Regions from separate parts of the Lentzea sp. NPDC060358 genome, predicted to be linked through region 2. Evidence: riboswitches for the same ligand, from Rfam matches in the RefSeq annotation. Region 2 holds a riboswitch; the other holds the start of a gene.
What was found. Region 2 has a riboswitch for S-adenosylmethionine ahead of ACFWGZ_RS15780 (methionine ABC transporter ATP-binding protein). Riboswitches for the same ligand answer to the same signal wherever they lie in the genome.
Positions count from the first base shown of each region.

Region 1: another riboswitch for S-adenosylmethionine. It lies ahead of ACFWGZ_RS03545 (aminotransferase class V-fold PLP-dependent enzyme); the one in region 2 lies ahead of ACFWGZ_RS15780 (methionine ABC transporter ATP-binding protein).

Region 1 is NZ_JBHXCW010000009.1:55,818-62,064, reverse strand. It holds gene ACFWGZ_RS03570 (hypothetical protein) at 1-138, shown strand, start outside; gene ACFWGZ_RS03565 (SRPBCC family protein) at 849-1,307, opposite strand; gene ACFWGZ_RS03560 (TetR/AcrR family transcriptional regulator) at 1,370-1,924, shown strand; gene ACFWGZ_RS03555 (M28 family metallopeptidase) at 1,897-2,829, opposite strand; gene ACFWGZ_RS03550 (potassium/proton antiporter) at 2,969-4,447, shown strand; SAM riboswitch class IV at 4,521-4,635, shown strand; gene ACFWGZ_RS03545 (aminotransferase class V-fold PLP-dependent enzyme) at 4,674-6,023, shown strand; gene lspA (signal peptidase II) at 6,047-6,247, shown strand, end outside.
Region 2 is NZ_JBHXCW010000061.1:24,659-30,905, forward strand. It holds gene rsmA (16S rRNA (adenine(1518)-N(6)/adenine(1519)-N(6))-dimethyltransferase RsmA) at 394-1,230, shown strand; SAM riboswitch class I at 1,319-1,412, shown strand; gene ACFWGZ_RS15780 (methionine ABC transporter ATP-binding protein) at 1,635-2,633, shown strand; gene ACFWGZ_RS15785 (methionine ABC transporter permease) at 2,657-3,313, shown strand; gene ACFWGZ_RS15790 (MetQ/NlpA family ABC transporter substrate-binding protein) at 3,342-4,130, shown strand; gene ACFWGZ_RS15795 (4-(cytidine 5'-diphospho)-2-C-methyl-D-erythritol kinase) at 4,188-5,150, shown strand; gene ACFWGZ_RS15800 (ABC-F family ATP-binding cassette domain-containing protein) at 5,192-6,247, shown strand, end outside.

The DNA.
Region 1 (6,247 bases), on a different contig from region 2:
GGGTTGTTCGAGAACCCGGGTCGCGGGATCTCGGTGCCCAGCGGCGCGTCGTTCGTGTCGCTGACGGATGGCGGCGACCTCTACGGGGCGCTGGGTGACACCCCGGTCCTGCTCGACTGCGCCGAGGGGGTGCGATGAGGCCCTGACCGCCGGGCCGGGGTGCCTGCCGCGCCCCGGCCCAGCCACCGGGTGTGGCCGGAGCAGGTGTGGCCGGAGTGCGAGGCCGCCTCCCTGGCTTCGGCTCTGGTGCCGGACGGCGCGCCGGCGGCACCCGCCGAGGCATGACGCGTGCACCCGTTGCGGTACGACGCGTGCACCCGCTTCGGCACGACGCGGATGCCGGATCCACCAGGGTCGTGGAGGGGCTGCCGCTTCCGGATCCGGCGCAGTTCCACTTCCGCGACGTGTGGGGCGGCTCGGACAGCGGTGAGCGGGTGCTCGGGCGCGGGTGGCGGGAAGGCAGCCGTTCCCGGAACGGTCGTGTGTCTGGTGCGGCGGGTTTCTCGCCGGCGGTGGGTCGCTCCGCCCGGCTGGTGTGGCGGGTTTCTCGTTGCAGCCCCGCCATCCCGCTACCCTGCCGCCCCGCCCTTGCCGCCTTGCCACCCGCCTCTGCGGCCCTGCGCCCTGCGGCCCTGCGCCCTGCGGCCCTGCGGCCCTGCCCTCCGCCGCCTTGCCGCCCTGCGCCCTGCGACCCCGCCGCCTCGCCGCCCTGCGCCCTGCGACCCCGCCGCCTCGCCGCCTTGCCGCCCTGCGGCCCCGCGGCCCCGCGCCCTGCCGCCTTGTCGCCCCACCGCCCCGCCCACCGGCGCGACGGGGTTCCTCGCCACCCCAGGCACCCACTCACCACGTCACGCGCGTTGGGCCTGGCGCTTCCGCGGCGCGAAGGCCCGTCGCACCAGCCGCACCCAGGCCGACCACCGGGCCGGCGCGACCGGTTCCCGGCCGGCGGCGCGTTCGCAGGCGTCGAGGAAGTCCTCGAGGCACGCGTCGTGCAGCCAGTGGATCGCCAGCGCCCACCGCACGCGGTCGACCAGGCCGAAGGTGCCCACCAGCTCGTGCCGCAGCACGGTGCCCGACGCCGACAGCGTGTGGCTGCCCGAGAGCCGGGTGAACGCGAAGGTGATCGACGTGCCCTGCGTGCAGGAGGTGCAGCGGTAGCGGATCGGGCCGTGCCCGCCGTCGGCGCCCACGCCCAGCGGGCGGTCGAACTCCTGCTTGCCCCAGGCCGGTGGCCAGAGTTCGGGCATGCGGTCGACGAACTGGCCGGCGGGCACGCCGAGGTCGCGGGTGTGGACGTTCCTGATCATGAGGATCCCCTTCCATACGCTGCCGTATGTTCCTGGACCGTACGGTAGCGTATGAAAGTGTGGTGCGGAGGACGAAGGACGACTGGACTGAGATGGCGCTGAGAGCGCTGGCCGAGGGTGGGCTCGCCGCCGTCGCGATCGAGCCGTTGGCGGCGCGGGCGGGGGCCACCAAGGGCAGCGTCTACCACCACTTCCCGAACCGGGAGGCGTTGCTCAAGGCGACGGTCGAGCGGTGGGAGCGGGAGCACACCGAGAAGGTCATCGAGCTGGTCGAGGCCGGGAAGTCGCCGCACGACAAGCTGAAGACCCTCTTCGGCACCGTGCTCGACCGCACGCGCAAAGGGTCGGTGGAGATGGCGTTGCAGGCCGCCGCCGACCACGAGGTGATCGCGCCGGTCCTGCGACGGGTCACCGAGAAGCGCCTCGGGTACCTCACCGAGTTGTTCGTGCGGCTGGGGTTCGGCCGGGACCACGCGCGGAAGCGGGCGTTGATCGCGTTCAGCCTCTACCTCGGGCAGGTGCAGATGCAGGCGACGCTGCCCGGCCTCGTCGAACCGGTGCTCGACGAGGCCGTGCAGGTGTTAACGCATCAGGCCGCCGTCGCCCACAAGGTGTAGGCGATCACGTCCGCGTTGCGGTCGAGCGCCGTGGCGTTGATGTTCGACAGGGTGTCGCACGACGCGTGGTAGCAGCGGTCGAAGGCCTGGCCGGCCGTGCCGCCCCACTTCTGCGCCTGCGCCGAGGTCTTCGTGCCCTCGGCGCCGGTGAAGGTGCCGCCGACCGGGATGCCCGCGCGGGCGAACGCCGCGTGGTCGGAGCGGCCGCCCACGCTGGTCAGCTCGGTCTGGACGCTGATCGACGTGAAGCCCGCCTGCAGGCTCTGCTGCAGGGCCAGCGAGCCGGAGGGCTGACCGGACGCGCTGTAGACGAAGTAGCCGGGGTTCGGCGAGCCCGTCATGTCGAAGTTCAGGTACGCCTTGATCTTCGACTTGTCCGCGCTGGCGAGGGAGTTCACGTAGTAGGTCGAGCCGACCAGGCCGCGTTCCTCCGCGCCCCACCAGCCGAACCGGACGTGCTTGGTGGGCTGGAAGCCGGTGGCCTTCATCTGCAGCGCCACCTCGAGCAGCGACGCGGAGCCCGAGCCGTTGTCGTTGATGCCGGGGCCCGCGGTGACGCTGTCGAGGTGACCGCCCAGCATGACGACGTTGTTCGCGTCGCCGCCGGGGTAGTCGGCGATCAGGTTGTAGCCGGTCGCGCCGCCGTTGGTGAACGACTGCACGCGCGTCGTGAAGCCCGCCGCGTCGAGCTTGCCCTTCACCCAGTTGACCGAGGCCAGGTACCCCGGTCGGCCGTGGGCGCGGTTGCCGCCGTTGGCGGTCGCGATGGACTGGAACTGGGACAGGTGCGACTGGATGTTCGCGACCGAGATGTTCGGTGCCGCGAGAGCCGCCGGAGCGGCTGCGTGCGCCGTGGTTGCTCCGGCCACCGTCAAGGCGGCCGCCAGCGCGATCAGGATCCTCATGGTTCAACTCCGTGCAGGGTTGGGATTGAGCCATTGGCCAACGTGCTCCACCGCGCACGTGGCTGCTAGGTGCGAACGGCTGGAGTTGTTGACGCGTCTGATTCGTCCAGATCGGTGGTGATCAACCAGAATGGTCCGGGTGGGTGACGTCACGGTCGTTCTGGGCATCGGCGCTGCCGTACTGCTGATCTCCGTGGTCGCGGTGCGGGTGTCGACGCGTCTCGGGCTGCCTTCGCTGTTGCTGTACCTCGGGATCGGGGTGCTGCTCGGCGAGGCGGCTTTCGGCATCAAGTTCGACGACGCCGATCTCACGCAGTCGCTCGGCATCGCCGCCCTCGTGCTGATCCTGACCGAGGGCGGTCTCACGACCCGCTGGCACGCGGTCAAGACGTCGCTGTGGCTGGGCGTGGCACTGTCCACAGTGGCCGTTGTGGTCAGCGTCGCCGTGACGGGCACGGCGCTGCACTTCCTGCTGGGCCTCGACTGGCGGATGGCGTTGCTGTGGGGCGCGGTGCTGTCGTCCACGGACGCGGCCGCGGTGTTCAGCGTCCTGCGGTCGCTCGGTGTCGGTGCCCGGCTCACCGGCGCGCTCGAGCTGGAGTCGGGGCTCAACGACGCGCCGGTCTACATCGCCGTCGTGCTGCTGGCCTCGTCCGACCAGATCTCGTGGACGGCGCCGCTGCTGGTGCTCTACGAACTGGCCGCGGGCGCGCTCATCGGTGTGGCGCTGGGCTTCCTCGGCGGTGCGGGGCTCCGGCGCGCGGCGCTGCCCGCCACCGGCCTGTACCCGCTCGCCACCGTCGCGGTGTGCGTGATGGCCTACACCGCGGGCGATCTCGCGCACGCGTCCGGGTTCCTCGCGACCTACGTCGCCGCGCTCGTCCTCGGCAACTTCCGCCTGCCGCACCGCGCCGACACGCTCTCGTTCGCCGAGGGGCTCGGCTGGCTCGCCCAGATCGGGCTCTTCGTCCTGCTCGGCCTCTACGCCTCGCCGACGCGGTTGCTGGACGTGCTGTTCCCCGCGCTGGTCGCCGGGGTGGTGCTGACGTTCGTGGCCCGGCCGCTGTCGGTCGTGCTGTCGTCGCTGCCGTTCAAGGTGCCCTGGCGGGAACAGGCGTTCCTCTCGTGGTCGGGGCTGCGGGGCGCGGTGCCGATCGTGTTCGCGCTGATCCCGCTGATCCAGGGGGTCGAGGGCGCGCGCGAACTGGTCGACGTGGTGTTCGTGCTGGTCATCGTGCTCACGGTGGTGCAGGGCACGACGCTGCCGTTCCTCGCGCGGCGCCTCGGGCTGGTGCGGGCGGGGGAGCCGCAGGAGGTCCAGGTCGACTCCTCGCCGCTCGACGAGCTGGGTGCGGAACTGCTGCAGGTGCACATCCAGCGCGGCTCGAAGCTGCACGGCGTCTACATGTCCGAGCTGCTGCTGCCGAGCGGCGCCACGGTGAGCCTCGTGGTGCGCTCGGGCAAGAGCTTCACGCCACAGCCGACGACCCGGCTGCAGACCGACGACCAGTTGCTCATCGTCACCACCGAGGAGGCGCGGGAAGCCTCCGAACGGCGCGTCCGCGCGGTCGACCGGGCCGGTCGCTACGCGCGCTGGAAGGGCGAGACCGGGGAATGATCGGCCTGCGAGGCTTCTCACGATGTGATCGGGTGTCGACGCGCGCCACGACCCTCCGCTAACGTCGTCGGCAGGTCATGAGAGCCAGCGTCAAGCCCAAGCTTGCTGGCCGGCAACCCTCCAACCGCGGTGGGGTGCCCTTGGTGAGGACCTGGTCCGGCGCGCAGGGCGCCGGTCAAGCGCGGGCCTTTCGCAGCACGGGGCCCCTGGCCTCGGAGGCAGCTCGATGACGCTCGCGATCACCCCCGGCACCACCGGCTCCCTCGTCACCGGCACCGCGGTTCCGGCCGTCGTCGGCGCCGACCTGCGGGTCCCGCTCGTCACCGGGGAGCGCGTCACCTACGCCAACCTCGACCACGCGGCGAGCGCGCCGTGCCTGCAGGAGGTGCGCGACGCCGTCGACGAGCTGCTGCCCTGGTACGCGAGCGTGCACCGCGGGGCCGGGTTCGCCTCGCAGGTCTCGACCCGCGTCTACGAGCAGGCCCGCGACCGCGTGCGCAAGTTCGTCGGGGCGCGCTCGTCCGACGCCGTCGTCTTCACCCGCAACACCACGGACTCGCTGAACCTGCTGGCCCGCAGCGTCCCCCGCGGCACCGCCGTCGTGCTGTTCGACAGCGAGCACCACGCGGCGCTGCTGCCCTGGCGCGGCCGGCACGTCCAGCGCGTTCCCGCACCCACGTCGTCCGGCGCGGCCCTCGCGGCGCTGGACCGGGCCCTGGCCGCCGCCCCGGTCGGTCCGCGGCTCGTGATCGTCACCGGGGCGTCCAACGTCACGGGGGAGCTGTGGCCGGTCGCCGAGCTCGCGAAGGTCGCCCGCCGCCACGGCGCGCGCATCGCGCTCGACGCCGCCCAGCTCGCCCCGCACCGCCCGATCGACGCCCGTGAGCTCGACGTCGACTACGTCGCGTTCTCCGGCCACAAGATCTACGCGCCCTTCGGCGCCGGCGTGCTCGTCGGCCGCGCCGACTGGCTGCAGCAGGCCGAGCCGTACCTGGTGGGCGGCGGCGCCACGGCCAAGGTGACCGACCACGGCGACCGGCTCGGCGTGGCCTGGTCCGCGGTGCCCGAGCGGCACGAGGCCGGCAGCCCCAACGTCGTCGGCGTGCACGCGCTGGCCGCGGCCTGCGAGATCCTGTCGCGGCACTGGGAGCAGACCGTCGCGCACGAGCAGGAGCTGCTCACGCGGCTGCGCGAGGGCCTGCGGACGATCCCGGGCTTCCGCGAGCTGGCGATCCTGACCGACGCGGACAAGGTCGGCGTCGTGAGCTTCACCGTCTCCGGCTTCGACGCGGGCTTCCTCGCGGCGGCGCTCTCGGCCGAGTACGGCATCGGCGTGCGTGACGGCGCGTTCTGCGCGCACGTGATCGTGGGCCGTCTCGTCAAGAAGGCCGGGGCGCACGAAGATCGCGCCGTGCGCGCGTCGATCGGTCTCGGCACGACCGCCGAGCACGTCGACCGGTTGATCGCCGCGCTGCGCACTCTCGTCGTCGAGGGTCCGAAGTGGACGTACGCGCGGCAGGGCGGCCGTTGGGTCGCCGAGGACGACGGCCGAACCCTGCCGCCGTTCCTCGCGTAGTCCTGTAAGTGGACAATGACCTGGTGACTGACGAGCCCAAGGCCGAGGAGAAGGTCTCCGCCGAGGTCGCGGACAAACCGGCGGAACCGCAGGTCAGCGAACCGGAGAAGCCTGTCGTCGCGGCCGTGGTGCCCGCGGGCGAGCCCGAGCGCGGGGACGACGACGCCGAGGCGTTCTCCTTCACCGGGTCGCTGCCGGAGCCGAAGACCAAGCTCGTCGCGGTC
Region 2 (6,247 bases):
GGGGTGGGCGAGGGGCCTGGGGTGAGAAGGGCGCGCGGAGCGGTGAGGGGTGGGGCTGAGCGGGCGCGCGAGGAGCGAGCAGGGCAGAGGCGCGGGGTCGAGAGGGCGCGTGGTCGAGGAGCGCGTGGTTGAGGGGAGCGCGTGGTTGAGGGGGCGCGGGGTTGAGGGGGGCGGGGTCGAGAGGGCGCGTGGTCGAGAGGGCGCGTGGTCGAGAGGGCGCGTGGTTGACGGGGCGCGGACCCGTGGGACACAGGGGAGCCGCCGGAACCCGCACGCCCCCAACACAAGCACCCGTCCTGGAACCCGAGAGCAACCCAAGAGGCGCCCGTGGGCAACCCGCGGGCAATCCGAGAGCAACCCGCCCGGCCGCATCCCCGACACCGGCCTGCGACAATGCAGCACGTGAGCCTGCTGGGACCCGCCGAAGTCCGCCGTCTAGCCAACGAGCTGGACATCCGCCCGACCAAGAAACTGGGCCAGAACTTCGTCCACGACCCCAACACGGTCCGCAAGATCGTCAAAGAGGCGAACCTGACCGAACAGGACGTGGTCCTCGAGGTGGGCCCGGGACTGGGCTCCCTGACGCTGGCCCTGCTCCCCAGCGCGGGCCGGGTGGTGGCGGTCGAGATCGACCCGCCCCTGGCCCACCGGCTCCCCCGGACGGTCCAGGAGCACGACCCGGCCAACGCGGGCAAGCTCCACGTGGTGCTCGAAGACGCCATGAAGATCACCCGGGAGGACCTGCCGGTGCAACCCACCGCGATCGTCGCCAACCTCCCGTACAACGTGGCGGTCCCCGTGGTGCTCCACCTCCTGAACGAACTCCCCACCCTCCGGAAGGGCCTCGTGATGGTCCAGGCGGAGGTGGCGGACCGCATGGCGGCCAAGCCCGGCAGCAAGATCTACGGCGTCCCCAGCGTCAAGCTCGCCTGGTACGCCGAGGCCAGGAAGGCGGGGTCGGTCGGCAAGAACGTGTTCTGGCCCGCGCCGAACGTCGACAGCGGCCTGGTTTCCTTCACCAGGCACGAAAAGCCGCTGTCCACTGTGGACAGGAAGAAGCTCTTCGGGATCGTCGACGCGGCCTTCGCCCAGCGCCGCAAGACCCTGCGCGCTGCTCTGAAAGGCACCACGGACAACGTCGACGAGCTGCTCCAGAAGGCGGGCATCGATCCCCAGCAAAGGGGCGAACAGCTCAGCGTGATCGACTTCATCCGGATCGCCGAGGTCTAGGCCGGGGATCCTTCGGCCAACAGTGTGATCTGTCGAACGAATCGGATTCTGGCTTGCGCAACCGAACGTGCGTCCGGTTGACTGCTACTTGCCATCCGGAGCGACTGAGAGACCTGGCTCTACGACGTCGCAGCAACCACCCGCTGGATGCGGGCAGGTGCTAACGCCAGGACCGATGGAGGATCACCATGGGTACCACGCGAATGCTGACGCGCCGTCGAGTTGTCGACCAGTGCCGTCGCACCGCTTCTGCATGTCGTCGCCACCTCGTCTAGGGCGCCTTCTCCGAGTCCTCTGACGCGCACTCAGCACGAGCGAGTGGCGCACACACCCGAGCAGAAACCTCGATCGCGCACCCCCGCAAGCACGGGGTGTGTGCCGTCGCGCGCAGCCGTGGAGCAGAAGTGATCACTGTCGAAAACCTCACCAAGTCCTTCCAGGGCGTCAACGCCCTCAACGGCGTCACCCTCGACGTCGAGGCGGGCACCGTGCTCGGTGTCGTCGGCCCGAGCGGGGCCGGCAAGTCGACGCTCGCCCGCTGCGTCGCGCTGCTGGAGCGCCCCGACTCGGGTGCGATCCGCGTGGACGGCACCGACATCACGAGCCTCGACGGGAGCGCCCTGCGCGCTGCCCGGCGGCAGATCGGTGTTGTGCCGCAAGGGGATTCGCTGCTCCGTCAGCGCACTGCGGCCGGCAACGTCGCGCTGCCGCTCGAGAGCGCCGGTGTGCCGGGACCGCAGCGCCGCACCCGGGTGGGCGAGCTGCTCGACCTCGTCGGGCTGACCGACAAGGCCACCGCCTACCCCGACCAGCTGTCCGGCGGGCAGCGCCAGCGCATCGCCGTGGCGCGTGCCCTGGCGGCCAACCCGTCCGTGCTGCTCGCCGACGAGCCCACGTCCGCGCTCGACCCCGAGACCACCGGGTCCGTGCTGACCGTGCTCGACCGTGCGCGCGCCGAGCTGGGGGTGACCGTCCTCGTCGTCACGCACGACATGGGCGTGGTCCGCAAGATCTGCGATGACGTCGCCGTGCTGGAGCAGGGCCGCGTCGTCGAGCACGGCAAGGTCCTCGACCTGGTCGGTGACGCCGGGAGCCGCACGAGCTCCGCGCTGCTGCCCGCCGTGGACCTGAACCCGATCAACGAGACCGCCTACGACCGGGTCGCCGACGTGGTGCTCGTCGGGTTCGCCGCGGTCGGCGCGCTGCTGCCCGAGGCGGCCCACCGGTTCGGCGTCGAGCTGAACATCGTCGGTGGCGGCCTCACCAGGCTGGGCGAGACGCCCGTCGCGCGCTTCCGCCTCGGCCTGAACGGCGAGCGCTCCGACTCCGCCCTCGAGTGGATCGGCGAGGCCGGCGGTGCGGTGCAGAGGTCCCTGAAGGGGCCGCAGGGAGTAGCTGCGTGAGGTCTGCAACACCTTGGTCCGACGTGATCGCGCATCTCGTCGAGGCCACCGGAGAAACGCTGTACATGGTCGGCGTCTCCACGGTCATCGCAACACTGCTGGGCGTTCCCGTCGGAGTGTGGCTGCAGCTCACCGCCAAGGGTGGGCTGCGGCCGAACGCGGCGGTGCACAGGATCCTGAGCTTCGTCACCGACCTGGGCCGCTCGATGCCGTTCATCGTGCTGCTCGTGGCGCTCACGTCGGTCACCCGCCTCATCGTCGGCGGCTCCATCGGCAGCACGGCGGTCATCGTGCCGCTGGCCGTGGGAGCGATCCCGTTCGTCGGGCGGCTCGTGCAGAACATCCTCTCCGAGGTGCACGTGACCGTGGTCGAGGCCGCGATCACCACCGGCGCCTCGACGCTGCGGATCGTCAGGAGCGTGCTGATCCGCGAGTCGCTGCCCGCGCTGATCAACGCCATCGGCGTCACCGTGATCGCCCTCGTCGGGTACTCGGCGATGGCCGGCGTGATCGGCGGCGGTGGCCTCGGCGACCTGGCCATCCGCGAGGGCTACCAGCGCTTCAACGACCGGGTCCTGTGGAGCACCGTGGCGTGGCTCGCCGTGCTCACGACCGTGATCCAGCTCGGCTTCACCCGTGCCGCCCGTGCCTCCGACCGGCGCCGGCACGCCTCCGTCTGAACCACCAGCACTTCTCCGAAGGAACATCATGCGTATCAAGGCTGCCCTGATTGCGGTCGTTTTGACTGTTTTGTCCGCCTGCTCGACCGGCGCGAGCGCGTCCGACACGCTCAAGGTCGGCGTCTCGCCCGTCCCGCACGCCCAGATCCTCAAGTACGTGGCCGACAACCTCGCCGCGCAGAAGGGCCTGAAGATCGAGGTCGTCGAGTTCACCGACTACGTGCAGCCCAACACGGCGCTGGTCGACGGCTCGCTCGACGCCAACTACTTCCAGACCGTCCCGTACCTCGCGACGTTCACGCGGGAGAGCGGCGCGAAGGTCGACTGGGTCGCGCCCGTCCACGTCGAGCCGCTGGGCCTGTACTCGAAGAAGTACAAGAAGCTCGACGAGCTGCCGTCGGGCGCCAAGGTCGCCGTCGCCAACGACGCCACCAACGAGGCCCGCGGCCTGAAGCTGCTGGAGGCGAACGGGCTGATCAAGCTCAAGGCCGTCGACCAGCCGACCGTCCGCGACCTCGCGGAGAACCCGAAGAACCTGCAGTTCGTGCCCCTGGAGGCCGCCCAGCTGCCGCGGTCGCTCGAGGACACCGACGCGTCAGTCATCAACGGCAACTACGCCATCGACGCCGGCCTCAAGCCGTCCAGCGACTCGCTCGCGCTGGAGAAGGCCGAGGGCAACCCGAACGCCAACGGCCTGGTCACCCGCACCGAGCTCAAGGGCGACAAGCGGATCTCCGACCTCGCCGAGCTGCTCGGATCGCAGCAGGTCAAGGACTACATCAAGCAGACCTACAACGGCTCGGTCATCCCGGTCTGACGAGGACGACGGCCGGGGGAGGAGTCCGGTACCCGAGAACGCCCGTAGGCTGACGTGGTGCTCGCAGTCGTTCCACCCCCGGTCACAGTTCGCGTCCCGGCCAAGGTCAACCTGCACCTGGCCGTGGGTGACGTGCGCCCGGACGGTTACCACGACCTGGTGACGATCTTCCAGGCGCTCTCGCTGGTCGACGAGGTCACCGTCGCGGTGGCCGACGAGCCCGGCGTCGAGGTGCACGGCGAAGGCGCCGACCAGGTGCCCACCGGAGCCTCCAACCTCGCCTGGCGCGCCGTCCAGCTGCTCGCCGCGCACGTCGGCAGGGACGCGGACGACCCCAAGGTCCGCGTCGTCATCCGCAAGGCCATCCCGGTCGCGGGCGGCATGGCGGGCGGCAGCGCCGACGCGGCGGCCGCGCTGGTCGGCCTGTCGGCGTTGTGGCGGCTGGAGATCAGCCGCGACGAGCTGGCCGGACTGGCCGGCAGGCTCGGCGCCGACGTCCCCTTCGCCCTGTACGGCGCCACGGCCCTCGGAACGGGCCGCGGCGAGCAGATCGTCCCGGTGCTGGGCAAGCACCAGTTCCACTGGGTGCTGGCCTTCGACCGCCGCGGACTGTCCACTCCGGACGTCTTCGACGAGCTGGACCGCCTGCGCGCCGAGGGCGACCCGCCGCGCGTCGGCGAGGTCGAGGCGGTGCTCGAGGGCCTGTCCTCCGGCGACCCGCGCCAGCTCGCGCTGCTGCTCGGCAACGACCTCCAGGCCGCCGCCGTCTCGCTGCGCCCGAACCTGCGCCGGACCCTGCGCGCCGGTGTCGGCGCCGGAGCGCTCGCCGGGATCGTGTCCGGGTCCGGGCCCACCACGGCGTTCCTGTGCGAGGACGGCGACTCGGCTGTGCGCGTGGCCGCCGAACTGGCCGGGGCGGGCGTGTGCCGCACGGTCCGCGTCGCGCACGGGCCGGTGCCCGGCGCGCGGGTGATCGCGACCGAGGAGCCGAAGCCGACGCCGCCCGAAGTGCACGCGTAGGTAGCCTTCAGCGGTACTTCTCCCCGAGTCGTGAGGTTTTGATGGCCAACCTGGTCAACCTGGAGTCCGTGTCGAAGTCGTTCGGCGTCGGGCCGTTGCTCGACAGCGTGTCGCTCGGAGTCAACGAGGGCGACCGGATCGGTGTCGTCGGCCTCAACGGCGGCGGCAAGACGACGCTGCTCGAGGTGCTGGCCGGGCTCGAGCCCGCCGACGACGGCCGCGTGTCGCGTTCGCGCGGGCTGCGGATGGCCGTCGTGACGCAGCGGACCGAGCTGCCGCACGGCTCCACCGTGCGCAACGCGGTGATCGACCCGCTCGGGTTCGAGTCCGAGCACGAGTGGGCGGCCGACGCCCGCGTCCGGTCCATTCTGGACGGACTCGGGATCACCGCGCTGGGCCTCGACTCCGTGGTCTCCACGATGTCCGGTGGCGAACGGCGCCGCGTCGCGCTCGCGGCCGCGCTGATCCAGGACCTCGAGCTGCTCGTGCTCGACGAGCCCACGAACCACCTGGACGTCGAGGGCGTGCGGTGGCTCGCCGAGTACCTGCTGGCCCGCCGGTCCGCGCTCGTCGTCGTGACCCACGACCGGTGGTTCCTCGACACGGTCTGCAACCGCACGTGGGAAGTGGTGAAGGGCAAGGTCGAGCAGTACGAGGGCGGCTACGCCGACTGGATCTACGCGCGCGCCGAGCGCCAGCGCCTCGCGGACACCCTCGAGGAGAAGCGGCAGAACCTGGCGCGCAAGGAGCTCGCGTGGCTGCGCCGCGGCGCGCCGGCGCGCACCTCGAAGCCGCGCTACCGGATCGAGGCCGCCGAGGCGCTGATCGCCGACGTGCCCCCGTTGCGCGACAAGGTCGAGCTGCTCGCGTTCGCCAAGAAGCGCCTGGGGCGCACGGTGATCGAGCTCGAGGACACCACGCTGTCCATTCCGGACCGCGTGCTGGTGCGCGACCTGACGTGGCGCATCGGGCCGGGTGAGCGGATCGGTCTGGTCGGTGTCAACGGCTCCGGCAAGACGACGTTGCTCAAGCTGCTGGCGGGGGAGCGCGAAACCGAGACGGGCAAGCGGATCCAGGGCGCGACGGTCAAGATCGCG